Regions from separate parts of the Cupriavidus sp. GW822-FHT06G04 genome, predicted to be linked through region 2. Evidence: predicted binding sites of a transcription regulator. Region 2 holds the regulator's gene; each other region holds the start of a gene.
The links. Region 2 encodes LexA, which represses DNA repair genes until DNA is damaged. Its sites were predicted from a motif close to ACTGTATNNNNATACAGT; they were not measured.

Region 1 (10,693 bases), on a different contig from region 2:
CACCTGATGCAGGGGCATCGGCGCGTGACGCGGTCTGGGGGGACGACGCCGCAGCGCCGGCTTTCGGTTTCGGCTGGTGACCATACCAGCGCGGGTAAAACTGTCGCACCACCTCGCCTTCGAAATGGAGCGCGTGGCATCCATGAAGCTGCATGGGCGGTTCGGGATTGGTGTCTTCCAGGCCGTCGCGAATCTTGAACACGTCGCCCGCGAAGGCCTGGATTGCGGCGGTCGGCAATACGCCGGCCAGCTCGGTGAGATGGGTGCATCCGGCCACGCTGCCCAGCCGTTCGCGCACCGCCTTGCGAAAGCCCTTCATCAGGTTCAGGCCGATGAGCTTGCGGTACGCGGGGCCGATCGTGTCGCAGTGAGTCGGATACGGCACCCAGTCGGAGCACGCCTCGGCATCGACAATATTGAGGCGCAGGTCGATCGTCACGCGCAGCCACAGATCGTGCAACGGCTGGCCTTCCGGACGGATGCGGTTGCCGGCCAGTTCGATGTCGCGCGGCTTGGTGTCCGTCAGGCGCGCTTCGATGTCCCACAGGCCGTCATCCCGCAAATATGCCTCGGCCGTGATGGCACGGCGGTGGCGCAAGGATCGATTGGCTGGCGGGGAAAGCGGCATGACACCAGGGGCTGACGCGGCAGGCAGTTGTGGCGGTAATCGGGGGCAAACATCGCGGCAGGCGGCCCGGCGCGGGCCGGACGGCCACCTGGCCGGGAAAACTCGTGGAGTTTAACATGCCGCGTCGCTTTGCCCGGGAACATCCTGCGCAACGTTCTGTCCAGGGTGGATTGTTGCGCCAGCGCGGCCGGCAAACCCGCGCCACATATGGGATGCGTCGCCATGGCAAGGCGCCCCGCTGCGTTGCACCAGTGGTACGACAACTGCCTTGACGTCCAGCCAAATACCCCTTATGCGTACGCAGGTATGCAACCGCCCACGTCAAAGGTCAAGAGTCGGAATTTTCCCAATCGTCCAGCGTGTCGTCCTCGGCGCGCCGAATGATCTTGGCCACGACCGCGCGCGAGAATCCGCGCGCCATCATGAAGCGGATCTGCTTGACGCGCGCTTCGGGCGTTTCCGGCGGCGCGCCAAAGCGCTTGCGCCAGACCTCCGTGGCGCGACCCAGTTCGGAATCGCGCAAGCGCTCCTGCAGATCGCGCAATTGATCGCTGCCCAGCTGATGGGTTTTGGCTTCCTGCATCACGCGCGCCGCGCCATATCGGCTGGCGCGCCGGTGCACCAGACTATCGACGAAGCGATCGTTCGACAGCCAGTTTTCGCGCTCCAGCGCATCGAGCAGGGCTTCCACCTGCTCGGGCGATTCGGCATGTGGCGCCAGCTTGCGCGCCAACTCGGCACGACTGTGCTCGCGGCGGGACAAGTAACCGACTGCGCGGGCTTTCAGCGAGAGCGGTGGTCGAGAAGCGGCCATCAGGTTTGATCGTGCGTTACCAATAAAAAAGCCGCCGCACTGTCATGCGACGGCCTTCCGTGCCGGTGAGCGGCAACCTTTAGCCTTCGATTTCGGCCGGCGCGCCAACGGCCGCGTTGGTCAGGGCCACGCCCAGCGCCGCGCGCACCTTGTTTTCGATTTCCTCGGCGATATCGGGGTTCTCGCGCAGATATTCGCGCGCATTGTCCTTGCCCTGGCCGATCTTCTCGCCGTTGTAGCTGTACCACGCGCCCGACTTCTCGACGATCTTTGCATCCACGCCCAGATCGATGATTTCGCCCTGACGCGAAATACCCTGACCGTAGAGGATGTCAAAAAAGGCTTCGCGGAACGGCGGCGACACCTTGTTCTTGACGACCTTGACCTTGGTCTCGTTGCCGACGACCTCGTCACCCTTCTTGATGGAGCCGATGCGACGGATATCGAGGCGCACCGAAGCGTAGAACTTCAGGGCATTACCGCCCGTGGTGGTTTCGGGAGAACCGAACATCACACCGATCTTCATGCGGATCTGGTTGATGAAGATCACCAGGCAATTGGTACGCTTGATCGTGCCGGTGAGCTTGCGCAGCGCCTGGCTCATCAGGCGGGCCTGCAGACCTGGCAGGGAATCGCCCATCTCGCCTTCGATTTCGGCCTTCGGCACCAGCGCGGCCACCGAGTCGATCACGATCATGTCGATCGAGCCCGAGCGCACCAGCGCATCGGTGATTTCCAGTGCCTGCTCGCCGGTGTCCGGCTGCGAGATCAGCAGGTTGCCGACGTCCACGCCCAGCTTGCTGGCGTATTGCACATCGAGCGCATGTTCGGCGTCGATGAATGCGCAGGTGCCGCCCAGCTTCTGCATTTCGGCCACGACCTGCAGCGTCAGCGTGGTCTTGCCCGACGATTCGGGGCCATAGATCTCGACCACGCGGCCGCGCGGCAGGCCGCCCACGCCCAGGGCGATATCCAGACCCAGCGACCCGGTGGACACCACCTGGATATCCTGTTCGATGTCACCATCGCCCAGGCGCATGATCGAGCCCTTGCCAAACTGCTTCTCGATCTGGGAGAGCGCGGCGGCAAGCGCCTTCTGCTTCTCAGCGCTCACGCCGGCGCCGGCCTTCTTGTCGTCCATGGTCGTCCTTGATTCAATGGTGTATAAATAGGCCGCATGCGGCGCGGCGCCCGATTCTGAAGCCAATTTCCGGGGATTTTCCGGGAAATTTGGCAGATTCTGGCGCCTGGCCCGGCACTGCGCGCCCTCTTTTGGGAAAGCACGCGCGGAATGTCGGGTACTGTATAAAAAAACAGTATGCTTGGCAAGCCCCACCGGTACCGCAACCGGCGGCCGGCAATGCCGGCCTAGGGTGGAGACAAATCATGCGCATTCTGATCGCCGAAGATGACGATGTGCTGGCCGACGGCCTCACACGTTCACTGCGCCATTCCGGCTATGCCGTGGACCACGTCGCCAGCGGCGTCGAAGCCGATTCGGCATTGTCCACCCAAACCTTCGACCTGTTGATCCTGGACCTGGGCCTGCCGCGCATGCCCGGCCTGGAAGTGCTCAAGCGCCTGCGCGCGCGCGGCGCCAGCCTGCCGGTGCTGATCCTGACCGCCGCCGACGGCGTGGACGAACGGGTCAAGGGCCTGGACCTGGGCGCCGACGACTACATGGCCAAGCCGTTCGCGCTGTCCGAACTGGAGGCGCGCGTGCGTGCGCTGGTGCGGCGCGGCGCGGGCGGCGGCGCCACGCTGATGCGCCACGGGCCGCTGGCGTTCGACCAGGTGGGACGCATCGCCTATCTCAACGAGCAGATGCTCGATCTGTCGGCGCGGGAAATCGGCCTGCTGGAAATCCTGCTGACGCGCAGCGGCCGGCTGGTGTCGAAGGAACAGCTGGTCGACCATCTGTGCGAATGGGGCGAGGAGGTCAGCAACAACGCGATCGAGGTCTATGTGCACCGGCTGCGCAAGAAGATCGAGGTGGGCGGCATCCGCATCGCCACCGTGCGCGGACTTGGCTACTGTCTCGAGAAAATCCAGCCCGCCCTGGCCGCGCAGGGCTGATCCGGAACCCCTATGAGCCTGCTGCGATTGCCATGGCGACGCCATTCCGCCGCAGGCGCCCCGCGCCCGCCCGATCCGGTGCGACCCACGCTGGTGGACGCCGCTGCCGAGGACGCGGCGCTGGCCGACGCCCTGCCCCATCTCGAGGAAACTGCGGCCAACGCCGCGCCGCGTTCGCTGTTTGGCGAAATCCTCGACTGGATGCTGGCGCCGCTGCTGCTGCTATGGCCGATGAGCATCGCCGTGACCTATCTGGTCGCCAAGTCGATCGCCAATGGTCCCTTCGATCGTTCGCTGGAGGCCAGCGCGATCGTGCTGTCGCAGCAGGTACGCGAGGTGAACGGCCGCGTCACGCTGCAGCTGCCGTTGTCCGCGCGCGAAATCCTGCGCGCCGATGAAACCGACAATATCTATTACCAGGTGGTAGGCAAGCACGGCGAGTATGTGGCCGGCGACCATGACCTGGCGCTGCCGCCCGAGGACGAGCAAGGGCACGCGGGTCTGGTGTCGCTGCGCGACGATCGCGTGGCGGGCAACGATGTGCGGGTGGCCTATACCTATGTCAACCTGAAGAGCGTCGACGGCACGCAGCCGGTGCTGGTCCAGGTGGCCGAAACGCTGGACAAGCGCGCGCGGCTGGCCAACGAGATCATCAAGGGCGTGATCCTGCCGCAGTTCGTGATCCTGCCACTTGCGGTGGTGCTGGTATGGTTCGGTCTCACGCGCGGACTGGCTCCGCTTACCGCGATCCAGCAGCGCATCCGCGCGCGCAATCCCGGCGACACGAGCCCCATCGACGAACGCGCCGCGCCGCAGGAAATCACGCCGCTGGTGGCCTCGTTCAACAGCCTGCTTGCCCAGCTCGATCAATCGGTGCAGACGCAAAAGCGCTTCATCGCCGATGCCGCGCACCAGATGAAGACGCCGCTGGCCGGTTTGCGAATGCAGGCGGAACTGGCGCAGCGCGAGCAATCGCCGGAGGAGTTGCGCCGCTCGCTGGCGCAGATTGCGGGCAGCTCCGAACGCACTGCGCATCTGGTGACGCAGCTACTGTCGTTGGCACGCATGGAAAACCTTGCCGGCGCGGACGGCATGACGCCGCTCGACCTGACCGCACTGGCGCGCGACGTGGTCAAGGACTGGCTACCGCGAGCCTGGGCGCGCCAGATCGACCTGGGGCTGGAAGCCGACGATCATCCGGTGCGCGTCATGGGCAGCCGGCTGATGCTGACCGAAATGCTCAACAACCTCGTCGACAACGCCATTCGCTACACGCCGGCCGGCGGCCACGCCACGGTGCGCGTGACGCGCGACGCGTTCGAGCCATTCGCCTATCTCGACGTGGAAGACACGGGGCCCGGCATTGCCCCGGGGGAGCGCGAACGCGTGATGGAACGCTTCTACCGCGTGCTGGGCACCAACACCGAAGGCAGCGGCCTGGGTCTGGCCATCGTGCGCGAGATCGTGCAGCAGCATGGCGGCGAAGTCAGCATCGAGGACCACGTCTACCAGGCGTCGCCGCGGCTGGCCGGCGCGCGTTTGCGCGTGACGCTGCGGCTGGCCGAAAGCGAGGCGGGCGCGTCATGAAAAAATCGCCGCCCGACCGCATGACGCCCGTGGAGCGGCGCGCATGGCATCACAACCTGCGCTGGATCGGGGCACTGCTGGTCGCGTGGTTCGCGGCGACCTTCGTCGTGAGCTGGTTCGCGCGTGAACTCGATTTCGATTTCCTTGGCTGGCCGTTTTCATTCTGGATGGCGGCGCAGGGATCGTTGATCCTTTATGTACTGATGGCCGCGCTCTATGCCTGGCACATGAACCGCGCCGACGACGACCTCCACGCCGAGGAACTCGCGCAGGCCGGGAGCGCCGCAGCGGCGTCCGATTCTGACGATCGCGGTATGCCGTCTCTGTAAGGGTTTGCCATCATCGCGCTACGCCATGCTGCATAGCGAGATCCGTGCAGCGCGCGTGTGAGCGCGCAAGTGGCTGCGACAGCATCGCGCCGCAACAAAATTCCGTGCTCTATTGCGCTTTCGCCGCCTAGCGTATACCCCGACGATTTCCGCTTAATTTGCGGCTCATCTGTCAGAACTCAGTAAGTTTCGCCTCCCACAATCGTTGCAACCCTGCCAGATGGGTCGGTACGTGCACACGTATGACCTGCGGACGGGGACCTTTTCGACGGAAGACGCACAGACGCAACGATCCGGAAAACGGAGGAGACAACAACATGGCAAACGCGCATAACGTTGGAGCCGTGCCTGGCGGCACCGCTCACAATGCGCCGATGACGAAGGAAGAGAAAAAGGTCATTCTGGCCTCTTCCCTCGGCACGGTATTCGAGTGGTACGACTTTTACCTGTACGGTTCGCTGGCGGCAGTCATTGCCAAGCAGTTCTTTGCCGGCCTGGACCCGACCTCTGCATTCATCTTCGCGCTGCTGGCCTTCGCCGCGGGCTTTATCGTGCGTCCGTTCGGCGCACTGGTGTTCGGTCGCCTCGGCGACATGATCGGTCGCAAGTACACCTTCCTGGTGACGATCCTGATCATGGGCTTTTCGACCTTCATCGTCGGCCTGCTGCCCGGCTATGCCACCATCGGCTGGGCCGCGCCGATCATCCTGATCCTGCTGCGCATGCTGCAGGGCCTGGCGCTCGGCGGCGAATACGGCGGCGCGGCAACGTATGTGGCCGAGCACGCCCCGCACGGCAAGCGCGGCGCCTACACCGCGTGGATCCAGACCACCGCCACGCTGGGCCTGTTCCTCTCGCTGATCGTGATCCTGCTGTGCCGCGAGGCCACCGGCACGAACTTCGAAGTATGGGGCTGGCGCATTCCGTTCCTGGTGTCGATCCTGCTGCTGGCCATGTCGGTGTACATCCGCCTGTCCATGAGCGAATCGCCGGCCTTCCAGAAGATGAAGGCCGAAGGCAAGACCTCCAAGGCACCGCTGACCGAGGCCTTCGGCCAATGGCGCAACCTGAAGATCGTGATCCTGGCGCTGGTCGGGCTGACCGCGGGCCAGGCGGTGGTCTGGTACACGGGTCAGTTCTACTCGCTGTTCTTCCTCACGCAGGTGCTCAAGGTGGACGCCAAGACGGCCAACCTGCTGATCGCCGGCGCACTGGTGATCGGCACGCCGTTCTTCATCTTCTTCGGTTCGCTGTCGGACAAGATCGGCCGCAAGTGGATCATCATGCTGGGCTGCGCGCTGGCCGTGCTGACCTACTTCCCGCTGTTCAAGGCGCTCACCCACTACGCCAACCCGGCACTGGAACGCGCCCAGCAATCGGCGCAGATCGTCGTCACAGCCGATCCGAAGACCTGCTCGTTCCAGGGCAGCCCGATCGCCCGGGAAATCGACTTCCGCAGCTCCTGCGATATCGTCAAGCGCACGCTGGCGCAGGCTTCGGCCAGCTATGAAGTCGTGGAGGCGCCGGCCGGCTCGGTGGCGTCGGTAAAGATCGGCGACAAGGAAATCAAGGCCTTCGACGCCGGCGTCGCCAACGGCTCGTTCGACGACGCCAGCAAGAAGCAGATCGCCGAGTTCAAGAAAGCCGTCAGCAGCGAAATGACTTCGCACGGCTATCCGACCAAGGCCGACCCGGCGCAGATGAACACGATCATGGTGCTGGTGATCCTGGTCATCCTGGTGATCTACGTGACGATGGTCTACGGCCCGATCGCGGCCATGCTGGTGGAGATGTTCCCGACGCGCATCCGCTACTCGTCGATGTCCCTGCCGTACCACATCGGCAACGGCTGGTTCGGCGGCCTGCTGCCGACGATCTCGTTCGCACTGGTGGCCCAGAACGGCAACATTTACTACGGCCTCTGGTATCCGATCATCATCGCGGCCGCCACCTTCATCCTGGGTGCGCTGTTCATCCGCGAGACCAAGGATGTCGACATCTACGCCAACGACTAACAGGCTGACGTCTAGGCGGATATTTCACCGGAGGGACCGGTAGCCCTCGCTCAGGATGGCTGGCCAATCCGGCCGGCCGCCTTCCAGGCAGACCCGCGGGTCTGCCATTTTTTTGGGCAACTGCCGAAGCTTGCGGAAAGTTGTCACGAAGGTGTTGACAGGCCGCAAGACGCAGGTATAATTGCGGTCTTCGTTGGCGAATTAGCTCAGTCGGTTAGAGCGACGGAATCATAATCCGCAGGTCCGGGGTTCGAGTCCCTGATTCGCCACCATCTATTTGAAAAGCCGCAGTCCTTCACGGGATTGCGGCTTTTTGCTTTGGGTCGGCCGGTTGCTATCTGGTGTCATCCTCGCCACGAGCGCACGCTCGCAGCGTATTCAGACACAAATCTTCAACAGGCGAAATTTCGGCGAAACACTCGGACCTTTCGCGGGGCATTTTCAGACCGTTTTGCAGCCTGCGCACCATCGAGGCTCCTATGCTGCGGCTAGTTCGTTCTTACGGAGAATCGAAATGCCCACTGCACTCGTCATCGATCCGCATCCCGCCATTTGCCGCGCCGTCAGCAGCGTGCTTGCCGACCACCTTGGCTTCGACGAAGTCCGCGTCGCCGAGAATGGCACGCGCGCGTTGCGGTCCATGCGCGAGCGGACTGCCGAGCTGGTCATGGTCGACCTGCAACTGCCGGACGTGCCCGGCGACGCAGTGCTCGAAGAGCTGGTCTCCACCTGCCCGGCCTCGCGCATTCTCGTGCTGTCCGCGATGCCACACGTTGCGGAGCGCGCACTGCTGGGCGGCGCGCACGGCTTTGTGGACAAGGGCGCGGGGCTTGCCGGCCTGGCGGAGGCCGTGCGCGCCATCATGAGCGGTTATACGGTGTTTCCGCTGTCCACTTTGCCTCGACTGCGCCGGTCGGTCATGAATCCCGCCGATCCGACTCAGATCCTGAGCCGTCGGGAACTGACCGTGATGCGATTTCTGGCCGCCGGCCATTCCAACAAGGCCATCTCCGATGTGCTCGGCATCAGCAACAAGACCGTCAGCTCGCACAAGACCAGCATCATGGCCAAGCTCGGCTGCGAATCGTTGATCGACATGGCGGAGTTTGCGCGACGCCATCAGCTGGCGTGGTGACGGCCCGCCGCCAGCGGACGACGCCATCGCCGCGAGCCGCAACGACGGCGGGCTCGCCTTATCCGGCATAATCCAGCGAATCGCCGCCACCGGCGGCGGCACACTGGACTGGATGAAGCAAATGAAGGCGCGCAGCACGCAGACGTCGAACATCGATCGCGAGACAACGCCGCAGGAGACGCAATGCGACACGGATTGTCCGCTGCACTGGTTCGATGCGGATCGGGGCGCGTTCGACGATCTCGAGCGGCGCATCGCCGATCATCCCGCAGACTTTTTCGCCAGCGCCGATTACGACCCGGTGGGCGCGTGCGCCACGCGCGAAGCCGCGTTCGCGTCGGTGGATCTGCCCGAGAATCCGACCTCGCCGCAGGTGCACGCCGATCATCTGCTGCACGACATCTTCCGCCATGTGATGCCGGTGGCGTCGCCCAGGTTCGTCGGTCATATGACTTCGTCGCTGCCGTCGTTCATGCCGGCACTGGCCAAGATTGCCGCGGCCCTGAATCAGAACGTGGTCAAGCTGGAAACGTCCGGCGCGCTGACCGGGCTGGAGCGCCAGGTCATCGGCATGCTGCACAAGCTGGTCTTCGGGCAGGACGGCGATTTCTACGCGCGATGGCTGCATAGCGCGGAACACTCGCTTGGCGCCTTCTGCTCGGGCGGCACCACGGCCAATCTTGCCGCGCTGTGGGCCAGCCGCAATCACACGCTGCGCGCCCGCGACGGCTTCGCCGGCATCAACGAGGCGGGCCTGGCGGCGGCGCTGCGCCATTACGGCTACGACGGCCTCGCCGTGGTGGTTTCCGAGCGCGGCCACTATTCGCTGCGCAAGGCCGCCGACGTGCTTGGGATTGGCCGCGACAACCTGATCCCGGTCGGCGTCGACGCGGACGGCCGCATGCGTATCGACCTGCTGCGCGCGGCGCTGGACGACCTGCGCCGTCGCAACATCCGCCCGATGGCCATCGTCGGCATCGCCGGCACGACTGAAACCGGCGCGGTCGACCCGCTCGACCAGATCGCCGATGTCGCCCGCGAGGAAGGCTGCCATTTCCATGTCGACGCGGCCTGGGGCGGCGCCTCGTTGCTTTCCGAGCGCGAGCGCGGCCGCTTCGCCGGCATCGAGCGCGCCGATTCCGTCGTGATCGACGCCCATAAGCAGTTCTACGTGCCGATGGGCGCCGGCATGGTGCTGTTCCGCGATCCTGCCTGGACGCACGAGATCATCCAGCACGCCAACTACATCGTGCGCAAGGGATCGGTCGATCTCGGACGGCACACGCTGGAAGGCTCGCGCGGCGCCGCGGCGCTCATGCTGTATGCGAATCTGCATCTGCTGGGCCGCAAGGGGCTAGCCCGGCTGATCGACACCGGCATCGACAACGCCAAGTTCTTTGCCGCGCTGATCGCACAGCAGCCCGATTTCGAACTCGACAGTGCGCCGCAGCTTTGCATCCTGACCTATCGATACGTGCCGGCAGCGGTGCGCGCCGCGTTGCCGCTCGCATCGGCGGCGAAGCGTGAGGCACTGTTGCAGGCGCTGGACGCGCTGACCATCAGCATCCAGGAAATGCAGCGCGAAGCAGGACACTCGTTCGTGTCGCGCACCCAACTGACGTCCGCACAGTGGGATGGACGGGCGATCGCGGTGTTTCGCGTCGTGCTGGCCAATCCCGACACGACGCACGAGATCCTGCGCCATATCCTCGAAGAACAGCGCGAACTGGCGCCGCGCAGCCCGCATTTCGCGCCGTTGATGGGGCTGCTTGACGCCTGACATGACCGGGCGCATCGACCCCGCCCCGTGCGCGTGCAAGCGCGGGCAACGGCCAAAGCCGCAACACAAGGCACGAAAGATGACAATCGTGAAATCCTTAAAATCTTCGGCCGAAATTTGATCTAGGTTACGGTGTAGGCACTCTCTTGCGTGCCATGATGGGCAGCATGGCGTCAAAGATGCCGCCCGCTTTCAACCAGGAGATCGAACCATGCCCCATATCATTCTTGCGACCGACGGTTCTGAATTCAGCGATGCCGCGGCGCGCTTCCTTGCCGATGGCAAGCTGCTGCAACCTGGTTTCATGGTGCATGTGGTGCACGTCTCGC
Region 2 (10,693 bases):
CGCTGGCGCGCGGCGAGCGCTCGCGCCTGGCCGATCACGCCGCCGACGTGCTGTAGCCATCGCACCAACGGCAATAGCGGTGTAAGTCTGACGACGCCATCGACTGGCCGCCTCGCGGTCGGTCGATGGCCGGATCGCATCGTGTGGTCTGGCGCACGGCGTCGGCGTTCCGCCGACAGCCAGCGCCGTCCAGCCCGGCTATGATGAGCGGGATTCGAGTCGATACGGAGGCGTCGATGAATAGACCGCAATCATTCAGCCGGTACTTGTCGAACAACCGGACGTTGTTTTCACACAGCGCGCGCACCGCGCGGCGCAAACGCATCGTGCTTTGCGCTTTGATCGGGGCAACCGCCCTGCTGGCCGCGGCATGGCAACCGGCCAAGGCGGCCGACGAAATGGTGATTCGCACCACTGGGCCGATCAGCTATGTGTGCGGCGGCATTGCCGAAGACGAGCGCGCGAAGTTGGCCGAGCAGGAAAAGAATTTCAACCTCGGCATTCTGTTTACGCAGGGCTCGAGCGGGGAATTCCTGGCCGATGTTGACGTAAAAGTAACAATGGATGGCCAGACTGTTGCCAGTTTCCGCGCGGCCGGTCCCCGCTGCCTGATACGTGCGCCCGAAGGCAGCTACAATATCGAGGCCAATTACAAGGGTCAGCCCAAGTCCATCAAGATCAGCACCGGCACTCGCAACGCGCAATTGCGCTGGTAGCCCGCGCTGGTAGCCCGTTTTCCTCCAGCTGAAGTTTTTGCCAGCTGGAATTTCTGCGGACTGAAATCTGACCCGGCAACTTTTGATGAGAAGGATGCCAGAGCGTCGGCTTTCACCACCCGATCCGTACCCGAATGCAGTGCCAAGAATCGCGCTGGCGGCCCTGTGCGCCGCGGCGCTTCTGCTCGCCGCTTGCGCCGGCGGCCCGCCTGCCCGCCACTCGGCGTCATCGCCGCGCGCGCCCGGCAAACCGATGGTGGATCCCAGCGCCGGACTCGAGGAAATCTCGATCCAGGCGATGTCCCTGGTAGGTACGCCCTACCGATACGGCGGCAACACGCCCGATTCCGGCTTCGATTGCAGCGGCCTGGTGCGCTACGTGGTGCAGCGGGCCGCCAACGTCAACCTGCCGCGTACGACCGAGCAGATGGGCCAGCGCGGCACATCCCTTGAGCGCAGCGACGTGGCTTCCGGCGATCTGGTGTTTTTCAACACCACCGGCCGCTCCAATTCGCATGTCGGCATCTATGTTGGCCAGAACCGGTTTGTCCATGCGCCAGCTACGGGCGGCACCGTTCGCCTGGAAGACATGAGCAAGTCATACTGGGCATCGCGCTACAACGGCGCACGACGTGTGGTGTCGGCCAGCAACCTGCCCATGACACCTGCGCCTTCGACGTCCCCGGCACCGCTGCCAATCGCGCCCGCGACGCCTCTCGCTCCGCCGGCATCAACCGCCGCAGCGCCGGCCGACGACGATCCCATCGCGGCGTTCGCTAATCAATAAAAAAGCCAGGCAAAATCGCCTGGCTTTTTGACATCGCGAACTGGCATTTATAGGATTTGCTTGCCGATCCACCAGGCAATGGCGGACATGAATGCAGACGCGGGAATCGTCAGCACCCAGGCCCAGACGATGTTCCCCGCCACGCCCCAGCGCACCGCGGACATTTTTTGCGCCGAGCCGACGCCGACAATCGCGCCGGTAATTGTGTGGGTGGTAGACACCGGAACACCCAATGCCGATGCGATGAACAATGTCATCGCTCCGCCGGTCTCCGCGCAAAAGCCGCCTACCGGCTTGAGCTTGGTGATCTTCTGCCCCATTGTGCGCACGATCCGCCAGCCGCCGAACAGCGTGCCCATGCCGATTGCCACATAGCAGGAAACGATCACCCACATCGGCGGCGCCTCGCCGCCCACCGCAACATGGCCGCTCGCGATCAGCAGCATCCAGATGATGCCGATGGTCTTCTGCGCATCGTTGCCGCCATGCCCAAGGCTGTAAAGCGACGCCGACACCAGCTGCAGACGACGGAACCAGCGGTCCACACGCGACGGCGGCGTGCGAAAGAACGTCCAGCCCACGATCACCATCATGATCGAGCCGAGGATGAAGCCCAGCAGCGGGGAGATCAGGATAAAGGCAACGGTCTTCAGCAGGCCATGGCCCACCAGCGCGCCGGTGCCCGCCTTGGCCACCGCGGCGCCCACCAGACCGCCGATCAGCGCGTGCGACGACGACGACGGAATGCCGTAGAACCACGTAATGACGTTCCAGGCTATCGCCCCGACCAACGCGCCGAAGATCACATAGTGATCGACGATATTGACGTCAATGGTCCCGGTGCCGACCGTGGCCGCAACTTTCAGATGAAAGATAAAGATCGCCACCACATTGCACATCGCCGCCATGGCGACCGCATGATGCGGTTTCAGGACGCCGGTGGAGACCACCGTGGCGATCGAGTTGGCGGCGTCGTGGAAACCGTTCATGAAATCGAACAGCAACGCGAGCACGACCAGCAGGCCGATCACCCATAAGCTCATTTGTACTGTATGCATGCAGTGTGAGCCTCAGGCGTTTTCCAGGACGATGCCTTCGATGATGTTTGCTACGTCTTCGCACTTGTCGGTAATGGACTCGAGCTGCTCGTAGATCGCCTTCAGCTTGATCAGGCGCTTGACATCGGTTTCCTCGCGGAACAGCTTCGACATGGCCGAGCGCATCACGCGGTCCGCTTCGGATTCAAGCTGGTCGATTTGCTGCGCAGTCTTCAGGATCGTGCTGGCGTTGCCCATGTCTTCAAGCAGTCCAACCGCGATCTTGACCTGATCGCAGCATTGCACGCAGATGGTGGCCAGGCGACGCGCCTCGTCGGTGAGGTGCGTCACGTCGTACAGCGAGATCGTCTCGGCAACATCCTCCATCAGATCGAGAATGTCATCCATGGTGGTGATGAGCTTGTGGATCTCGTCTCGATCGAGCGGCGTGATGAACGTCTTGTGGAGCAGATCGATCGTATCGTGCGTGACACGGTCTGCCTTCTTTTCCGTTGCCTGCACGCGGCGGGCGTGTGCCTCGGCGTTGGGCAGATCGTTGACCAACGCCTCGAGCTCGTGAGCGGCGGTCACTGCGCAGTCGGCGTGCTGGTTGAAGTATTCGAAGAACTTGCCCTCAGTGGGCATGAATCGACCGAACATGAAATGTCCTTGTGGCGCGCCTCACGGCAGCGCTCGGTTGTGTTGCAAATGGGAGGCAGAGCAATTGCACGACAGCCGCCTCGTGGGCGGCTGTCATCAAAGCGCAATATTTTACAGGGTTGCACCGTCCAGCGGTGTAACCCGTGGATATCAGGTGTCGTTGTCGAAGAACGCAGGACCGCCGCTGAAGTTGTCGAACTTCGTGAACTGACCGAGGAAAGTGAGACGGACCGTGCCGATCGGGCCGTTACGCTGCTTGCCGATGATGATCTCGGCCGTGCCCTTGTCCTGCGAATCGGGGTTGTAGACTTCGTCGCGGTAAATAAACAGGATCACGTCGGCATCCTGTTCGATAGCGCCCGATTCGCGCAAATCCGACATCACGGGCCGCTTGTTGGGGCGTTGTTCGAGGCTCCGGTTCAACTGGGACAGCGCGATAACCGGACAATTGAGTTCCTTGGCCAACCCCTTTAATGACCGGGAGATTTCCGAAATCTCCGTGGCGCGGTTCTCGCCGCCACCGGAACCGGACATCAGCTGCAGGTAATCGATGATGATCAGGCCCAACTGCCCGCACTGGCGCGCCAGCCGGCGCGAGCGCGCACGCAGCTCCATCGGGTTCAGGGCGGGCGTCTCGTCGATGAATAGCTGCGCATCGTTCATGCGCTGGATCGAATGCGTCAGGCGCGGCCAGTCCTCGTCGAGTAAGCGGCCAGTACGCAGCCGATGCTGATCGAGCCGGCCCACCGAACCAAGCATACGCATGGCCAGCTGAACGCCCGCCATTTCCATGGAGAACACGGCCACCGGCAAGCCTTGCTCGACCGCCACATGCTCGCCGATGTTCAGCGAAAACGCGGTCTTACCCATCGACGGGCGACCGGCCACAATGATCAGGTCGCCGGCCTGCATGCCGCTGGTCATCCGGTCGAGGTCGATGAAACCGGTTGGCACACCGGTCACATCCGTGGATGTGTCGCGATGGTAAAGCTCGTCGATGCGCTCCACCACCTGCGTCAGCAGCGGCTGAATCTCCTGGAAGCCCTTCTGGCCGCGCGATCCTTCTTCCGCGATGGCAAAAACCTTCGATTCGGCTTCGTCAAGCAGTTCGCGCACTTCGCGACCCTTGGGCGCGAAGGCGGCCGAGGCAATGTCGTCGGCAACCGTGACGAGTTTTCGCAACACGGACCGCTCGCGCACGATCTCCGCGTAACGGCGGATATTCGCCGCGCTTGGCGTGTTTTGCGCCAGCGAATTCAGGTAGGCAAGCCCGCCGACCTCCTCGGCTTTGCCCGCTACCTGAAGCATTTCATAGACGGTGATCACGTCCGCAGGCTTGGTCGCCGAAATCAGGCGCGCAATGCTCTGGAAAATCAGGCGATGGTCAAAACGGTAGAAATCCGCTTCGGAAAGGAAATCGGCAATCCTGTCCCATGCGGCGTTGTCCAGCAACAGCCCGCCGAGCACCGACTGCTCGGCCTCGATCGAGTGAGGAGGGACTTTGAGACTATCTAGTTGGGGGTCTGCGGCGGGCGCGTTCATGGGGGGCAATTATAGCGGCGCCAGAGGCCGCGCAAACAAAAAAGGCAGGAGCATGGCTCCTGCCTTTCGGCGCATGGGACGTGCCAGCGCTTTGCCGGCACATCGCAAGCAAAATACAACTTAGACGTGCTCGCCCAGAACGGACACGGTCACGTCGACCAGCACGTCGGTGTGCAGCGAAACGCCAACGGTGTAATCGCCAACCATCTTCAGCGGACCGTTCGGCAGGCGCACTTGCGACTTCTCGACCTTGAAGCCTTGGCCATCCAGGGCTTCGGCGATGTCGGCGTTGGTCACCGAACCGAACAGACGGCCGTCCACACCCGACTTCTGGGTGATCTGGACGGTCAGGCCGTTCAGCTTTTCGCCTTCGGTTTGCGCAGCGGCCAGCTTCTCGGCGGCGGCCTTTTCCAGCTCAGCGCGCTTCACTTCGAATTCGGCGATGGCGGTTTGCGTAGCACGGCGAGCGCGCTTGGTCGGGATCAGGAAGTTACGTGCGTAACCGTCCTTCACGCGAACGATATCGCCCAGGTTGCCCAGGTTGATGACTTTTTCCAGCAGAATGACTTGCATCGTATATTTCTCCTTGCGGTCCTGGGCTATCAGTTCTTGTGCAGGTCGGTGTACGGCATCAGCGCCAGGAAGCGGGCGCGCTTGATGGCCGTATCCAGCTGACGCTGATAGTGCGCCTTGGTACCGGTCAGACGGGCCGGCGTGATCTTGCCGTTGTCGCCGATGAAGTCCTTCAGCGTGTCCAGATCCTTGTAGTCGATCTGTTCGACGCCAGCCACCGTGAAGCGGCAGAAACGCTTACGCTTGAACAGCGGGTTCTGTTGCTGGAAGCGCTTCTTGTTCTTGTTGTCACGTTTGACGAATGCCATGATTCAATCCTTTTCGAATGCTTTACATCGAGTGATGTGAAAGATCAGTGTCTTGCTGTTGCGGTGCTTGCGAGCCAGAAATCCCTCGCAGTCGAGCAGCGCGCCAAGCGGGAACCGCTCGAGCCGCTGAGCCATGGCGCCTATGCCCATGGCCACGATCGCAAATTCCACCTGCCGGGGCGTTTCCGCCTCGACTGCCTCGCCCGCGTACTGCAGAAAGCAGTTGACGACGGGCACTCCGGCAGGGGTATAGCGCAGCGTGTCCCGCTCCGCGAGCGTGGCGGTCAGCCGTAGCTGGTTCACCGCGACACAGCAGTCCGCACTTAGGCGGCCTGACCTTCCGTGGTCGTTTGCGCTGCCTTGCGGGCTTCTTCGCGCTGAACTTCCTTCATCATCGGCGAAGGAGCGGTTTCGGCCTTCTTGGTCTGGACGATCAGGTGACGCAGCACGGCGTCGTTGAACTTGAACGCGTGTTCGAGTTCAGCCAGCGTGTCCTTGCCGCATTCGATGTTCAGGCAAACGTAGTGAGCCTTGGCCAGCTTCTGGATCATGTAGGCCATCTGACGGCGGCCCCAGTCTTCCACGCGATGAACCTGACCGTTTTGCGACGTGACCAGCTGCTTGTAGCGCTCGATCATCGCCGGAACTTGTTCGCTCTGGTCCGGATGGACGATAAATACGATTTCGTAATGACGCATTGACGCTCCTTATGGATGAGCCACCCGGGCGTCAAGTCCGGTGCGGCAAGGTTGGATAGCCGGCGAGTATAGCCCGAAAACCGGATGACCCGCAAGGATACGTACCGGATTGGCTTCAGTGTGCGGCAAACAGCGCCTGCAGCCGCTGCGGGTCGCGCGCCAAATGCAGATCAGCCGCCAACAGCAGCAGGAGCAACACGCGCGCCTTATAGGGATTCAGGTCTGTGGCTGATACAAACATGCCCACTTCCGGGCGGACCGTCTCGGGAATAGCAACGTGTCCGGCACAGGTGCGGGAGCTGCGCACCACCGCCACGCCCTGGCCAGCCGCATCGGCCAGCGCCGCCGCCAGCGTTTCGTGGATCGACCCATTGCCGGCCGCCGCGACGACAAGCCCCTGCACACCCGCGGCAACCAGTGCATCGATCGCAATGCGCCCGGGTTGCGCATAGCTCGACACAATTTCCACCTCCGGCCAGTCAGTCGGTACGGGCAGACGCTGCACCGGCACCCGGCCCTCGGCTGGTGCGCGATGGAATCGAATATAGGCGTCCTGGACGAATCCCAGCGGACCGCCCGCCGGCGAGGCGAACGCATCGACCGCCGATGTGTGCATCTTGGCGACATCGCGCGCCGCATGAATCTGCTGGTTCAATACCACCAACACGCCCTTCCCTCGCGCCCCGGTACTGCCAGCCACGCGCACCGCATCGAGCAAGTTCAAGGGCCCATCCGCCGACAGCGACGTGGACGGCCGCATGGCCGCCGTCATGACAATGGGAATCGGACACGTCTGCGTCAGGTGCAGGAACATCGCCGTTTCTTCAAGTGTATCGGTCCCGTGCGTGATCACTATTCCGTCGACATCCTCGCTGGTGGACCAGTACGCCAACCGTGCAGCCAGGCGCTCCCACAAGTCGAACCGCAGGTCCTTGCTATCGATCTGCGCCACTTGCTCGGTCTCGATCCGCGCGACGGCAGCGAGCGCGGGCACAGCGTCTACGAGCTGCGATACCGGCACGGTCGCCGCCTGGTAGCGCGCGCTGCTGGCGGGGTTTCCGGACGAGCCGGCAATCGTGCCGCCCGTGGCGAGGATGACGATTCGAGGCAAGGAAGCTGACATGTCTGATCAGTAAGTTGGAGCTCGGCGATTGTATCCGTCACGCCCGCGCGCCCCAACCGCGGCAAACCCGCGCGCAGCAACGGCCACCCACGGCTTTGCAAGCCCGCTGCAAATTGTGCTTGCACTTCACTCGATACTGTATAAAATCACAGCATACTGTTTAAACATACAGTGCTTCGGCACGAGACCGGCGAACCATGGCGACCCTGACACCCCGGCAGCAGCAGATTTTCGATCTGATCCGCGATGCAATTCAGCGTACAGGCTTCCCGCCGACGCGCGCTGAAATCGCCGCCGAATTCGGCTTCTCCTCTCCCAATTCGGCTGAGGAGCACCTGCGAGCGCTTGCGCGCAAGGGTGTTATCGAGTTAACGCCCGGTGCATCGCGGGGCATCCGGCTAAAGGTTTCGCGCAGCGATTCCGAGCGGCCGGACCAATTTTCCTTGCCGATGGCAGGCGTGCTGCAATTGACGCTGCCGCTGGTTGGCCGCGTCGCGGCAGGCAGCCCCATCCTGGCGGCCGAACATATCGATCGCCAATACCAGGTGGATGCCTCGGTGTTCGACGAGCGCCCCGATTATCTGTTACGCGTGCGCGGCCTGAGCATGCGCGATGCAGGCATCCTAGACGGCGACCTGCTGGCCGTAAAGAAAGCCAACGAAGCACCGAACGGAAAGATCGTGGTGGCGCGCATCGGCGAGGATGTCACCGTCAAACGCCTGAAGAAACGCGGCGAATCGATCGAACTGATCGCCGAGAACCCGGACTTCGCAAACATCGTGCTGGAGTCCGGACGAGACGAATTTTCACTGGAAGGCATCGCTGTTGGCCTGATCCGGTCGTCAGGATTCTAGCCTTAGCGAGACACCCAGGCTCCCAGTCTGGACCAGGCAGTACAACCTTCTGCCCTGGTCACCCGCTTTGCTTTGCCCATGCCGCCCCGTCCTCTCAGGACGACGGGCGCGGACTCTTGCTGTCGCAAATTACGAGGTGCTGCCATGCTGCAATCGAACACCGTCGCTTCCCGTCGCCCAGTCAAACCGGTGCCGTTCCGCCAGATCAAGGGCGTCCGCGTCTACCAGGGCGCCCAGCGCCGCACGATGGTCGGCAATATGGCGGCAATCTGCCGCATGCTTGAACTCGACGATCTGCCGGCGAAACCACTTGCTGTCTGAGGCCCCGAGGTCGAAGACGTGAAGGCCCGCGCCGATCGAATCGGCGCGGGGTGAAGGTGGGATAGAGACTATTAGCGCGCCGGGTCATGGATAGTCGATACCCGGCGGGAGCACACTGGAGATGGCTCCCTCAGAACGCGTTGGGCCGTGGCCGGAGAGTGCGCGTCACCTTGTCCCAGAGGGCGATGGACTCGCCTTCGGTTAGGGAAACGCGATCCAGCTCATGCAGATTTAACAGTTTGTTGGGCGCGCCCACATCCAAATCCAGAGATATCAACGGGGATAGCGGACTGCCGATCACGCTATTGGCTTCAAGGGAAAAATGGAACCCCTGGATGCGTAGCACCGTTTTCCCCGCCATCAACCATTCTTCGGCTGGCAAGTCCTTCAGGGCTACGGAACCATTCCGTAGCGTACGCCCGCTGCTTCGACTCAGCGCCGTCCTGATCTGTGCGCCTCGCTGCAATAGTGAATCCTCAGTTTGGATATCCGAATCCGTATCGATGTTGAAGCTGACATCGTCATGGCCGTTCAACACAAACATAGTGCTGGTATTCTCTCGATCACGCGCCTTGCCCTGCAAGAATCCACCTTGGAAACACACTCCCGGCTCGCCTGGAATCTCATCATCGGAGCGCCCTCTGGCCCTCGATAGCAGTGAGATGACTTGGCTAAGACGCTCGGAGACATTGGTCATGTCAGGATCGTCTCTGATAGAGGGTTGATCCTTGAAGTACAGCGAATCCTTTGCCGAAGACGCTGCGACCTGCATTTTGATTTGATGCCCACTGTTCCATCTGTAGGCTTCGATGATGCGTATGCTGTCCGGATCTTCGTAAATACTTCCCAAAGATACGAAGTACCGAGAATCCGGAATCCCTTTGACTTCCTGGTCGGCATACAGAAACCGATAGCCGAAATAGCTCTTTGCAGTCGTCAGCTCATCGCTACGATTTTGAATCGCCCGACGGTGTGCATCGATCGTCATGGGCTCGGTGCTGATGTGTACCCCCTCGACCTTGATGGACTGGAAGATATGGACGTCGGCCGGCATGTCGATCAGATAGCGACCCACGCAGCGTGGCGTCAGGTGTGCAGTCAAGTCTTTCACAATGGCTTGTTCCTGGGAGGTAAGGGGTCGGTGGCGGTTGCATCCCTGCAGTGAGAGAGCAAGACATACGGCCGCCGTCAGCAAGGCGACCTTCGGGCGCAACTCCATTTCATAGGCGCAGAAGTCGCGGGTCTGACGGGTTTTTGAAAAGCGGAAGATGCAGCCGGAGAATTGCCGAGGCTCGGAGCCGTCGCCGGGGTCGATCGAGAACGTGGCATCGCGGCGCACGTACTCCATCCGGTCCAGATCCATCGGATGGGTCAATCGGATCTTGACGCTGTAGGGCTCACCCAGGCGCTCCGTGGCTTCGAATGACACCACGGAGAGGCCGGCGGCACTATTCGCTCCGAGCACCTTCAGGTGATAGGGCTGCTGTCCAGTCACGGACCTTGGCAGCCCGTCGCCCCATGATTTCAGTTCATCCGTCACATCCATCACTGTTGCTTGCTCCTTACCAGCCGTGATCGCGTTCTCCGAACAGGCCGTCGCTTGCGACGCGAGGCCGACATCCTCGTGCGTCAAAACCTTACGCCGCTATCCCACAAGCGAGAACAGCCGATGCGTCGCGCAAACAACAGAAACTGAATAAAATCTAAAATAATGTTTTTATGATTTACAGATATTTATTTTTTCCTTATTAAAAGCACGAATTATAAAATACAAGATATTCCGATATATATATTTTTAACTCGGATGAGCCCCAGCCGGGGCGAACGACAAACCCTTCACCGGTGGCTAGGCGCAGGCAGAGCGGCCGCCTGCTGCAGCACTACCGGGAGACAAATGGAAAAGGCAATGTGAACCGGCAAGCGCGCCAAACAGCCCGGCGCCAAGCGCTGGGACATCATCGATGAGACGAGGTCCCAACCAAGCTACGAGAGTTGCAACAAGCGGGATGAGTGAGCAGGCTAAAGTGGAAGCGACCGGGGCCCACCGCCGTATGGATATCCAGAAAGCAAAACA
Region 3 (10,693 bases), on a different contig from region 2:
TCGGCAATAAAGTAATCGCGCGTGGCCAGCGCGCCATCCCACCAGCCGGCTTCGATACGCTCGGGGCGCGTCAGCATCACCAGCGGGCCATCGTGCACAGGCCGATGATGCTGCACGCGCAGCGGCAATGGCGCTTCGAGCAACCAGAGCGGACGCTCGGGCGGCAAGGCCTGCGCCGACGCGCCGCGCGCGGGCGTCTCGTCCACAGGGCGCCACTGGTTGGCGCATTCGGGACGATGATCGGCCAGCGGATGCGGCTGCAATACGTTATCGCGGCCCAGGCGCGCCACCAGCGTATCGATCAGGCGGCCCAGTTCGGCCGGCTCCGCGCCCGGTTCCGGAAACAGCGAATCGCTTTGCGGCACGCAGATTTCCATGGCTTCCACGCGCAGCGCCAGGCCAGCCACCGGCGCATGGAAGCGGACCTTGTCGAGCTTTTCGCGCAGCAGCTTCGAAAGATGCACGGGGTCGCGGCTTGGCTGCGCCAGGCCCAGATGCACCGCGGTGCTGTCGATTTCCTCGCCCAGCCGATAGCGCTCGTGTTCCAGCATCAGCACGCAACGCGTGACCCCCGCCTGCTGCGCGGCAAGCCAGCCCGACAACGCCAGCAGCAGGCGCTGCGCGCCGGCCAGCACCCCGTCGGCCGATTCGATACGGCCCGGCAATTCCATGCGCTGCGCAAACGTGGGCGGCGCCTCGAACCACGCAAAGCCGCTGGGCGCCTTGCCATAGGCCTGATCCAGGCGCGCCAGCAGGTCCGTGCCGATGCGGCGCGACAAACCCGCGCGCGGCAGGCGTCGCACCTGGCCCAGCGTGCCGCAGCCGATGCCTTCGAGCCATTCTGGATCGGCCAGCGTGCGCAGGCATTCCACCGGCAGGCGGTCCAGCAGCCGCGTCATGCGCGCGGCCTGCACCGCACGCCGCGCCGGCCTGACAATGCCGCGCGAGGTCTTGCGCAGCGGCTGGCGCGCCAGCCACGCCGCGCCTTGCGCCGTGGTGCCGCTGCCGATCTGCGCAAACGTGCCCAACTGCCGCACGCGCGCGCGGATCGCCCGGCATAACGCGCGATGGCCGCCAAACAGGCGCAGGCTGGCCGTCACGTCCAGCATGACCGTGGCGGATTCGGGGTCGGGATCGATCGTCACGGCCGGCGTGAAATGGAGCAGCGTCAGCGCCACCGACGTAGCCAGCGCCGCCTCGGCCGCCGCATCGCGTTCGATCTGCACCACGTCGGCCGACAACGCCTGCACGCCGCCGCGCCGCATGCCATAGCGCACGCCCAGTGCCGCGGCCGGGCCATTGGCCAGCACCACGCGCTCGTGCTCGATCACCGCCACGGGCAACTGCTGCAGCGTGCCGGAGGCGGAAGCCGACGACATGCCGGCAGGCTCAGGCCAGTTCGGCTGCAGCGCGTCCAGCGACAGGCGCGGCAAATGCACCGCGATCCAGTACGTCATCGGCAACATGATGGGAACTCATCGGCATGGCAGGCGTGACAGGCGTGGAAACCGCGGGCGCACCGGTGCGTTGCGGCACATGGGCCATGCCTTCGAGCGGCAACAGCAGCGGCGTGTCGCGGACCGGGCCGCGCCGCTTGTGAAAAACGATCGACATGAGATTGCCGGGCAGCGGTGACAGCGCCAGCCGCAATACCGCCGGCGACGATTCGCGCAGGACCCGGAGCGGACGCAGCACCCACACCACGGCATCGCCGGCCTGCGCCAGCACCTGCAGACGCCGCAGCGCCTCGGGCCGCGCGTTGGCCAGCCAGACCAGCATCGCGCCAAACGCCTGACTGCGCAGCATCTGTTCGGCGGACCACAGCATGTCCGTGCGCTGGGAAGCGAGGGTCGCCGCCGATGTCGGCCGCACCCAGTACAGCTGGCGCGCCGGCAAGCCGCCCGACACCAAACTGGCGGCATTGGGCAGATAGGGCGGATTGACCAGGCCGATGCGCCGGCCATCGGCGGCCAGCGTGCGCAGCGCGGGCATCAGCAAGCGCAGCTCGCCCGCACCATCCTGCCCCAGCAGCAGCTCGGTCACGGCGCCAGCGGGCCAGCCGCCGCCGGGCAGCTCGGCGCTCAAGGCGTCATAGCCGGTGGCGCAGACCGGCAGCCGGCCGGCGCGGCCAAGCTGGCCCGCGCGCCACAGGCCGGGATAGCGATGTTCGAGTTCGCGCACCGATTCGCGGGGCGCGACGGATGGGGGCGTGTGGTCCGCCATGGCTGGCGGTTCCACAAGCGGCAAGGCGGTCATGGTGGCAAGGGCCGCGCCGACGAAGCGGCGCGGCATGGCAATTCGTCTAGTACTGTATGTTTATACAGTATCGATGCCGATGCAAGCCAAACTTTGACAAGTGCCGCGCTGGGCGCTTTTCAGGAAAGTTTTGCGCGGCTGCCACATTCCGGGCAGGCAGATTGCAAACAAATGTCAAGCGTCATTGTGAAGTGGCAGGCAGTGGGGAACAATGCGCGGCTATGAAACGGAATACGCGCGAATGCGTGCATCTGCTGATGGAAGGTATGCAGCGCCACGGCCCTCTGCGCCGCGACGCGCTGGCCGAGGCGTGCGGGTTGACTCCCGAGGAAACCACGCGCGCCTTGAAAGCGGCGCGGCAGATGAGCGTGATCGACCATATCCCCTATGAGCCCGGCACCACGGCGCTGGAAATCTTCTATCAGCTGACCGGCCGCCAGTTGCCGCCCGCCCGCAAGAGCTCGCGCATGCCGCCCGCTCCCGACGACCGTTTCCAGCCGCTGCTGGAAGCGTGGTGGAACAGCAGCGAACCCGATCGCGCGTAACGCCGTGCGCCGCGGGCCCCGGCAGCGGCAGCATGCGCTGCCGTCCGGACCCGGCCACCTCACCCCATTTCCACGCCTATTTCCACGCCTATCTCTGACGCCTATTTCTGACGCCGATAGCGGGCCTGCATGATCTGCATCCACTGGCCGTCGTCGGTCTGCATGAACGACGTGAGCGTGCGGGTGTCGTCGTCCTCGAATGCCACGACATCGCGATACTTGGCCATCTTGCCCTCCACGATATTGCCGTCCGGCGTGAAGGACGGGCCGTCGGCGCGCATCGTCAACGTCTTGCCATCGGCTTCGAGATCGCCTTCATAGATCCACATATGGGTCATCATCGACCCCACGAACGTCCCCACGAAATGCTTGCGGCTGGGGTCATAGCCCAGCGTCATCACCGTGGTGGCCGCCGCGCAGCCCGGAAAATCGCCCTCGGAACGCCCCTGCACCCACAGGTCGCCGATCTGGCTGACTTCCTCCGGGATCTTCCATGCCTGCGCCGGCGTGTCCGGCCCCATCTGCGCTTCGCCCTCGCCTATCCACTTGCCCACCAGCTTGTGCAGCCAGCGGTGTTCGTTGGTGATTTCCGTCTTCATTGCCTGCCTCTCCAGTAATGGATCCGGCCGCGGATCCGGTTGCGCCGCGACGTTGTGTACAGCGTACACAATAGGGTAGTCAACGATCCGGCGGATGTCCACATCGGGCGCACCAGATGACAGAAATTTAATTTTGGGGAAAGGCGGCAATCGAAATGCGCCGCCATGCATGCCATGACCCGCGCAACGGGCGTGCCGCAGGCGGACAGCTGCCGGAACGGAGAGAGCGGGAAGCGGCGGGAAGCGGCAGGCACACGGCGGCTGCGCCAACACCGCGGCCCTCCGCGCGATTATTGGGGCAGCCTGATCTTCGGCACGATGAACTGGTTGCCGGGCGCGCGCATCACGTCGCATTGCGCCTCGCCCTTGCGCGCCTGGCCGGCCTGGTTCACGAATTCGATGCTGCCGACCACGCTGTAGACGTCTTCGGCCACGCGGCGCGTGGTGCTGCGCACCCAGCGAAACTGGCCGGGATTCGGCAGCTTGGCCTGCACGGCGTCACGGCACGCGAACGGCGCTTCCGGTGCTTCCGGCTTGCCGCCCCGCTGGCCCAGTTCGATGTTGACGGGCGCCTGCGCATCGGACGCCGGTGCGGCCGCCGACGCCATCATCGGCAGTCCCGCAAGCATCACGAAAGCGATCGACACCGCGCGGTTGCGGCGCGTATGCGTTGTCATGGTCAATGCTCCAAACAAAAAAGGCCGGCACGCGCGCTGCATGCCGGCCGGTCGCCATTGTACTGCGGGCGAGGTTCCTACACGGACAGGTCGCGCGGCTCAGGCTTGTGGTCGTCGAACCAGCGATAGAGCGTCGGCACCATCACCAGCGTGAGCAGCGTCGACGTGATCAGCCCGCCGATCACCACCACGGCCAACGGCCGCTGCACCTCTGAACCCGGGCCCGTCGAGAACAGGAACGGCACCAGGCCAAGCATGGCGATGGTGGCCGTCATCATCACCGGACGGAAACGCTGGGTCGCCCCGCGTACCACCGCATTGCGCAGCGACATGCCCGACTCGCGCAGCGTCCGGATATACGACACCAGCACCACGCCGTTAAGCACCGCCATGCCCCACAGCGCGATAAAGCCCACCGACGCCGGCACCGACAGGTATTCGCCGGTGATGAACAGACCGATGATGCCGCCGATCGATGCGAACGGCAGCACCGTGATGATCAGCGTGGCGAAGCGCAGCGAGTTGAACAGCAGGAACAGCAGGAAGAAGATCGCGGCGATCGTGATCGGCACGATGATCTTCAGGTGGCCCATGGCGCGTTCCATGTTCTGGAACTGGCCGCCCCACTCGAAGTAGTAGCCTTCCGGCAGCTTGACCTTCGCTTCGGTGGCGCTCTGCAGTTCGGCCACAAAGCCGCCCAGGTCGCGATCCTTCACGTTGATCATCACCACCACGCGGCGCTTGCCCATTTCGCGGCTGATCTGCGCGGGGCCGTCGGTGACCTCGATTTTCGCCACGCTCTGCAGCGGCACCTGCACGCCATCGGGCGCCTGCACCAGCAACTGGCGGATGGCCTGCACGTTGTCGCGGAATGCCTCGGGCAGACGCACGGCCGCGGCAAAGCGGCGCTCGCCTTCGAAGATGTCGGTGGCGCGCTTGCCGCCGATGGCGATCTCGATGATGTCGTGGATGTCCGATACGTTGAGCCCGTAACGCGCAATCGCCTGGCGGTCGATCTCGATCGACAGGTACTGCTGCCCGGAAATCCGCTCGATACGCACGTCCTGCGCGCCCTGGATGCCGCCCGCCACGCGCGCGATGTCGCCAGCCAGGCCGCGCAGCTTGTCGAGATCGTCGCCAAAGATCTTCACGGCGATATCCGAACGCACGCCGCTGACCATTTCATCGACGCGATCCGAGATCGGCTGCGCCATCACGATCTGCACGCCGGGGATGGCCTTGAGCTTTTCGCGGATGGCGTTGGCGATGTCGTCCTGGGTCCAGCCGTCGGGCCACTCGTCGCGATCCTTCAGGCTGGCGATCGGCGTCGACTCGTTCTGGCCCTGCGGGTCCGCCGGGCTTTCGCCGCGCCCCACGCCGGACACCACCGACTTCACGCCCGGCACTTCGAGCACCAGCTTGTTGGCCTGCCTTTCGAGCTTGATCGACTCTTCCAGCGAGATGTTCGGCACGCGGTCGATCGCCGGAACGATCGAGCCTTCCTTCATCTCCGGAATGAACGAGGTGCCCAGCAGCGGCACGATCGCCACCGTGGCGACGAACAGGCCCACGGCGGAAAACACCGTCTTCTTGCTGTTGGCCAGCGCCCAGTGCAGCATGCGCAGGTAATGGCGTTTCATGAACGCAATCACCCGCGTGTCGTGCTCCGCGCCGCCCTTGAGCAGGTACGAGGACAGGACTGGCGAGAGCGTCAGCGACAGGAACAGCGAGATCGCCAGCGCAATCGAGATCGTGAAGGCCAGCGGCGCAAACATCTTGCCTTCCATGCCCTGCAGCGTCATCAGCGGCAGGAACACCAGGATGATGATGCCGACGCCGACGATCACCGGCGTGGCCACTTCCTGCACGGCCTTGACCAGCACCTGCGTCTTGGTCAGCCCCGATTTGCCGGCGTGGCCCAGCCGCTCGAACGCGTTCTCCACTACTACCACCGACCCGTCCACCATCAACCCGATGGCGATGGCAAGCCCGCCCAGCGACATCAGGTTGGCCGACAGCCCTACCCGGTTCATCACCATGAACGTCAGCAGCGGCGTCAGCACCAGCGTGGCCAGCACGATCACCGACGAGCGCACATCGCCGAGGAACAGGAACAGCACGATCACCACCAGCACCACGCCTTCGAGCAGCACCTTGGTGACGGTCCAGAGCGCCGCGTCCACCAGTTCGCTGCGGTCGTAGTACGGCACGATCTGCAGCTTGTCCGGCAGCATGCCGCGCTCGTTGATTTCCGCCACGCGCGCCTTGACCCGGCTCACCACTTCCTTGGCGTTGCCGCCGCGCATCATCATGACGATGCCGCCGACGGCTTCGGTCTTGCCATTCTTGACCACCGCGCCCTGGCGCACCTCGTGGCCGATCGTGACCTGCGCCACATCGCGCAGGTACACCGGCGTACCGTTGACCTCCTTGAGCACGATGCTGCCGATATCGTCCACGCCCTTGGCCAGGCCCACGCCGCGGATCAGGTACTGCTCCGCGTAGTGCGGCAGCACGCCGCCGCCGGAGTTGGCGTTGTTGCGCGCCAGCGCCTGGTACACCTGCTGGAGACTGACCTCGTAGTGACGCATGCGGTCGGGATTGACCAGCGCCTGGTACTGCCGCACGTAACCGCCCTGCGAGTTGATCTCGGCCACTCCGGGGATCGATCGCAGCAGCGGGCGCACCACCCAGTCCTGCGCGATGCGCCGCTCTGCCAGTTCCTCCTGCGTGAGGTCGCGATCGCCGTCGTCCGCGCGGTCCAGCGTGTACTGGTAGACCTCGCCCAGGCCGGTCGATACCGGACCCAGCACGGGCGTGACGCCCTCGGGCATGCGTCCGGCTACCTCGATCAGCCGCTCCATCACCAGCTGCCGCGCGAAATACACGTCGGTCTTGTCGGTGAACACCAGCGTGATCAGCGACAGGCCGGCCTTGTTCAGCGAGCGCATCTCCTCGAGTCCGGGCAGGCCCGTCATCGACATTTCGATCGGCACCGTGACAAAGCGCTCCACTTCCTCGGGCGAGCGTCCGGTCGCCTCGGTGGCGATCTGCACCTGTACGTTGGTCACATCCGGAAACGCATCCACCGACAGCTTGCCGGCGGCGCGCAGGCCGAACAGGAACAGCACCACGGCGATCACGCATACCACCAGCCGCTGTTTGATGGCGGCTTCCACAAGCGATGTCATCATGGCCGCTTACCCCTGTTCCAGGCGCTTGCGCTCGTTGTCGAGATGGAAGGCGCCCTCCACCACGACACGGTCGCCCGCCTTGATACCGCCCAGCACCACGCGCATGCCGTCGCTTTCGGAACCGAGCTTCACGCGGGTCAGCCGATACTGGCCCGGCGCGGTTTCAACGTAGACCTGCTCGTCGTTGCCGTCGCGCACCACGGCCGCGCCCGGCACCACCAGCGTATCGACGGGCTTGCCCGCAATCAGCATGGTGGCCAGCATGGCCGGCTTCAGACGCCCTTCCTTGTTCTCGAGTTCGGTGCGGACCAGCACGGTGCGCGACTGCGGATTGACGGTGCGTCCCACGTAAATCAGCCGGCCCGTGATGCGGCCATTGGCGTTGGCCAGCGACGGCACCTCGATATCGACGCTCTGCCCTTCGGCCACCTGTGCGGCCTGCTGCTCGGGCACTTCGGCCACCACCCACACGCGCGACAGATCGGCGACGGTATAAAGCGCATCGGCCGGCTGCACCACCTGGCCCTGCGCGACGTTGCGCTCCACCACAGTGCCGCTGATGCTGGAAAACACCGGCGAATACGAATCGATGCTGCCGTTCTTTGCCAGTGCGGAAACGGCCGCGGTCGACATGCCCAGCACGCGCAGTTGATCGCGATAGGCGCGCATTTCCGCGGCAGCGATCGCGTATTCGCTCTGGCGGCGCTGCAGCTCGGCGCGGCCGATCACGTCGGCGGCAAACAACTGGCGCGCGCGCTCGGCATTGCGCGCTTGCAGATCGTTCTGCGCCTCGGCCTTCAGGAACGCCATCTGGGCGGCGCCCAGTTCGCTGCTGTGCAGGCGCGCCAGCACCTGACCGGCCTTGACTTCCTGGCCGAGGATTGCGTAGAGGTCCGTGACCCGGCCGGTCACGCTCGCGCCGATGCGCGACACGCGCTGTTCATCGAAATCGATACGGCCCGACACGCGCAGCATCTCGCTGAACGCGGACGTGGCAACCGGCGCCACCTTCAGCGTCTTCTGCAGGTTGTCGGCGGGCTTGACGATGCCCGGCGGCAGCTTCGGGGTCTCGGCGGCCGGTTCGGGATCTTTGGAGCAGCCGGCCAGCGACATCGCCAGCACGACAGCCGCTGCAATGGAAAGCAGGGAATGGGAGGGACGCATGTTCAGTTCGTATTCGGTGTGACGGACATGGACGGCGCAGCGGCGGCATGGGCGCCCGGCGTGGCCGACATGAGCTTTTCAATCTGGATCGCGGCGATCTGCAGTTCGTACTGCGCGTTGATCAGTTCGCTGCGCGCGTTGCGCAGCACGCGCTGGGCGTCGAGATAGTCGAGAATGCCGCGCTCGCCAAAACGGTAGGCGGCTTCGGCCACGCCCAGCGCCGATTCGGCCTCGCGCACGATGCCCGATTCCAGCGCGGTGACCTGCGCCTGCGTGATCTCGTATTGCTGATAGGCGCTTTCGAGCTCCTGCGACAGTTCGAACTCGCGCGCTTCCAGCGCGGTGCGCGCCTGAGTGGCCTGCGCCGTGGCCTCGCCTACGGGGCCGCTGCGACGGTCCCACAGCGGGATCGTCATGATCAGGCCGATCTGCGAGACATTGTTGTCGGGCTGGCGATCGGTGCTGGCGCGCAGCGACACTTCCGGCCAACGCAGCGAGCGCTGGTAATCGACTCCGAGCCGCGCGCGTTCCAGTTCGCTGCGGCGCTGGTTCAGTTCGGCATTGTTGGCCTGCATCGCATCGCGCAACACGGCCAGCGTCGGCACGTCTGGTGTGCCCGCCAGGCTGCCGCCCAGCGCAAAGCTCGCGGGCATGGCGCCGCCAACCTGCTGGCGCAGCGCGGCCTTGGCCTGTTCGACGCGCAGTTCGGCGGTCTGCAGCGTTTTCTGCGCGGCCAGTAGTTCAGTTTCGGCCTTGATCAGTTCGTAGCGCGGCGCTTCGCCCACGTCCACACGCACCTTGGCGCGGCCCTGAATCTGGCGCGTCAGTTGCAGATCATCGCGCGCGGCGGCCAGTTCGGTTTCACGGCGCAACACCTGGAAGTACGCGGTCTTCACGCGCGCGGCCAGTTCAGCGCGGAAACTCTTCCGCAGCGCCTCGGAGGCATCGAGTCCGCGGCCCGCCATCTCCGCGCGCAGTTGGCGCTGGTTCGGATAGTCGAACTTCTGTACGAAAGCGTACGACGGCGCATTGCCGCTGGCCACGCCCGGTTGCTTGCCGGACAGGCGCCCATACATCACCTCCACCTGCGGGTTCGGATAGGCGCGCGCACTGTTGATGGCGGCGCTGGCGGCGTCCACATTGGCCTGCGCGGCCTGTGCGCCCTTGTTGGTCGATTGCGCAAGCTCCAGCAACTGGGGCAAGTCGAATGTCTCGGCCGCGGGCTTGGTGACCCGTGGCATGGCTTTGGCGGCGTATTGCATGGCAGGCGGCGCCGAAGCACCGGCCTGCACGGCGGGCACGGATGCGCCGGGCGGCACGGGCTGCGCGGCCCAGGCCGGCGCTGTCACGAGCGACAGCGACGCGACCCAAGTCAACGTATGGTTGGTCTTCATGTCAGAAAAAATCGAGCGGTACGGCTGTCCCCAGCGCACGCCCGCCACCATTGGATGCGCCCGGCGAGAGGCCGGTGCGGCAGCGAATGGGGCCGCCGCGGCACAAGGCGTGTCGCAGCGGATATCAGGGGCGCAAGGACAAGGAAGGCGCGCAGGCAGGGCCGATCAGCCCGGTCGCGGCCAGGAGGTGTCAGGCGAGGAGATTGGGCGGTCTGAACACGCCTTCGGATTCGAACAGCGTGCGTGCCTTGGGCACATGGACGGCGCTGTCGCGCGATTCAGCCAGTTGCAGCTGCGGCACGACGATCAGGGCGCTGCTTTCGTCCACCGCGTCGAACAGGTCGAGCGGGTCGAGCAGATCGGCCGACCAGATATTGCAGTAGCCCGGCGGGGGTCCGTCGTCGATCTGGTCGTCCGGACCGTCTTCGGGATCGCCGCGCAGCACCAGTTCCGCGAGGTCGTCCCCGGCGGCCAACATGGCGTAGTCAGGCTCCGCAGCGGGCGCCACCACCGGCACTTTCGGCGCAGCCGCGCGCGCGTTCGCCGCTGCCTGGAAGGACAGCGCGGACAGGCACAGGGCAGTCAGCAGAAAGAGAACAAAACGCATGGGGCGGGGATGGCAGCACTTGGGTGGAGATCGAGCGGTCTTCCCGCGGGTGTTAAGACCGGGGATTTGCTGCAGGACAGCATTGTAACCGAACGCAACATTGACTCGGGAAAGTACGACTAGTTCCTTCCCGGGAAATCGAACACCGGCCGCGAGCCCTGCAGATATCCCACTGCATCGCTTCGATGCTGGCGTGGCGGCACCGTCCGTGGATTCGCATTTCCAAGGCACCGAAGCGCCCGGCGGCACACACCGAC

Region 1: recA (recombinase RecA) is a predicted target of LexA. The motif match lies at 2,743-2,760, and genes of this name have one in related genera.
Region 3: imuA (translesion DNA synthesis-associated protein ImuA) is a predicted target of LexA. The motif match lies at 2,308-2,325, and genes of this name have one in related genera.

Annotation. Positions count from the first base shown of each region.
Region 1 covers NZ_JBXALD010000001.1:256,466-267,158, forward strand. Annotated here, with positions in the region: gene AC1RKI_RS01135 (DUF2889 domain-containing protein) at 1-628, opposite strand, end outside; gene recX (recombination regulator RecX) at 957-1,442, opposite strand; gene recA (recombinase RecA) at 1,522-2,583, opposite strand; gene AC1RKI_RS01150 (response regulator) at 2,829-3,518, shown strand; gene AC1RKI_RS01155 (sensor histidine kinase) at 3,531-5,105, shown strand; gene AC1RKI_RS01160 (DUF4212 domain-containing protein) at 5,102-5,434, shown strand; gene AC1RKI_RS01165 (MFS transporter) at 5,752-7,449, shown strand; tRNA gene AC1RKI_RS01170 (tRNA-Met) at 7,645-7,721, shown strand; gene AC1RKI_RS01175 (response regulator transcription factor) at 7,964-8,584, shown strand; gene panP (pyridoxal-dependent aspartate 1-decarboxylase PanP) at 8,697-10,364, shown strand; gene AC1RKI_RS01185 (universal stress protein) at 10,576-10,693, shown strand, end outside.
Region 2 covers NZ_JBXALD010000011.1:254,638-265,330, forward strand. Annotated here, with positions in the region: gene AC1RKI_RS23620 (PhoH family protein) at 1-56, shown strand, start outside; gene AC1RKI_RS23625 (hypothetical protein) at 237-716, shown strand; gene AC1RKI_RS23630 (C40 family peptidase) at 811-1,503, shown strand; gene AC1RKI_RS23635 (inorganic phosphate transporter) at 1,551-2,561, opposite strand; gene AC1RKI_RS23640 (DUF47 domain-containing protein) at 2,574-3,200, opposite strand; gene AC1RKI_RS23645 (replicative DNA helicase) at 3,351-4,742, opposite strand; gene rplI (50S ribosomal protein L9) at 4,863-5,315, opposite strand; gene rpsR (30S ribosomal protein S18) at 5,345-5,623, opposite strand; gene priB (primosomal replication protein N) at 5,627-5,926, opposite strand; gene rpsF (30S ribosomal protein S6) at 5,947-6,321, opposite strand; gene AC1RKI_RS23670 (asparaginase) at 6,437-7,444, opposite strand; gene lexA (transcriptional repressor LexA) at 7,642-8,298, shown strand; gene AC1RKI_RS23680 (hypothetical protein) at 8,443-8,619, shown strand; gene AC1RKI_RS23685 (T6SS immunity protein Tli4 family protein) at 8,750-10,252, opposite strand.
Region 3 covers NZ_JBXALD010000009.1:109,487-120,179, forward strand. Annotated here, with positions in the region: gene AC1RKI_RS20380 (Y-family DNA polymerase) at 1-1,457, opposite strand, end outside; gene imuA (translesion DNA synthesis-associated protein ImuA) at 1,390-2,256, opposite strand; gene AC1RKI_RS20390 (hypothetical protein) at 2,478-2,801, shown strand; gene AC1RKI_RS20395 (DUF1579 domain-containing protein) at 2,903-3,400, opposite strand; gene AC1RKI_RS20400 (DUF2880 domain-containing protein) at 3,691-4,077, opposite strand; gene AC1RKI_RS20405 (efflux RND transporter permease subunit) at 4,155-7,271, opposite strand; gene AC1RKI_RS20410 (efflux RND transporter periplasmic adaptor subunit) at 7,278-8,435, opposite strand; gene AC1RKI_RS20415 (TolC family protein) at 8,438-9,829, opposite strand; gene AC1RKI_RS20420 (hypothetical protein) at 10,020-10,436, opposite strand.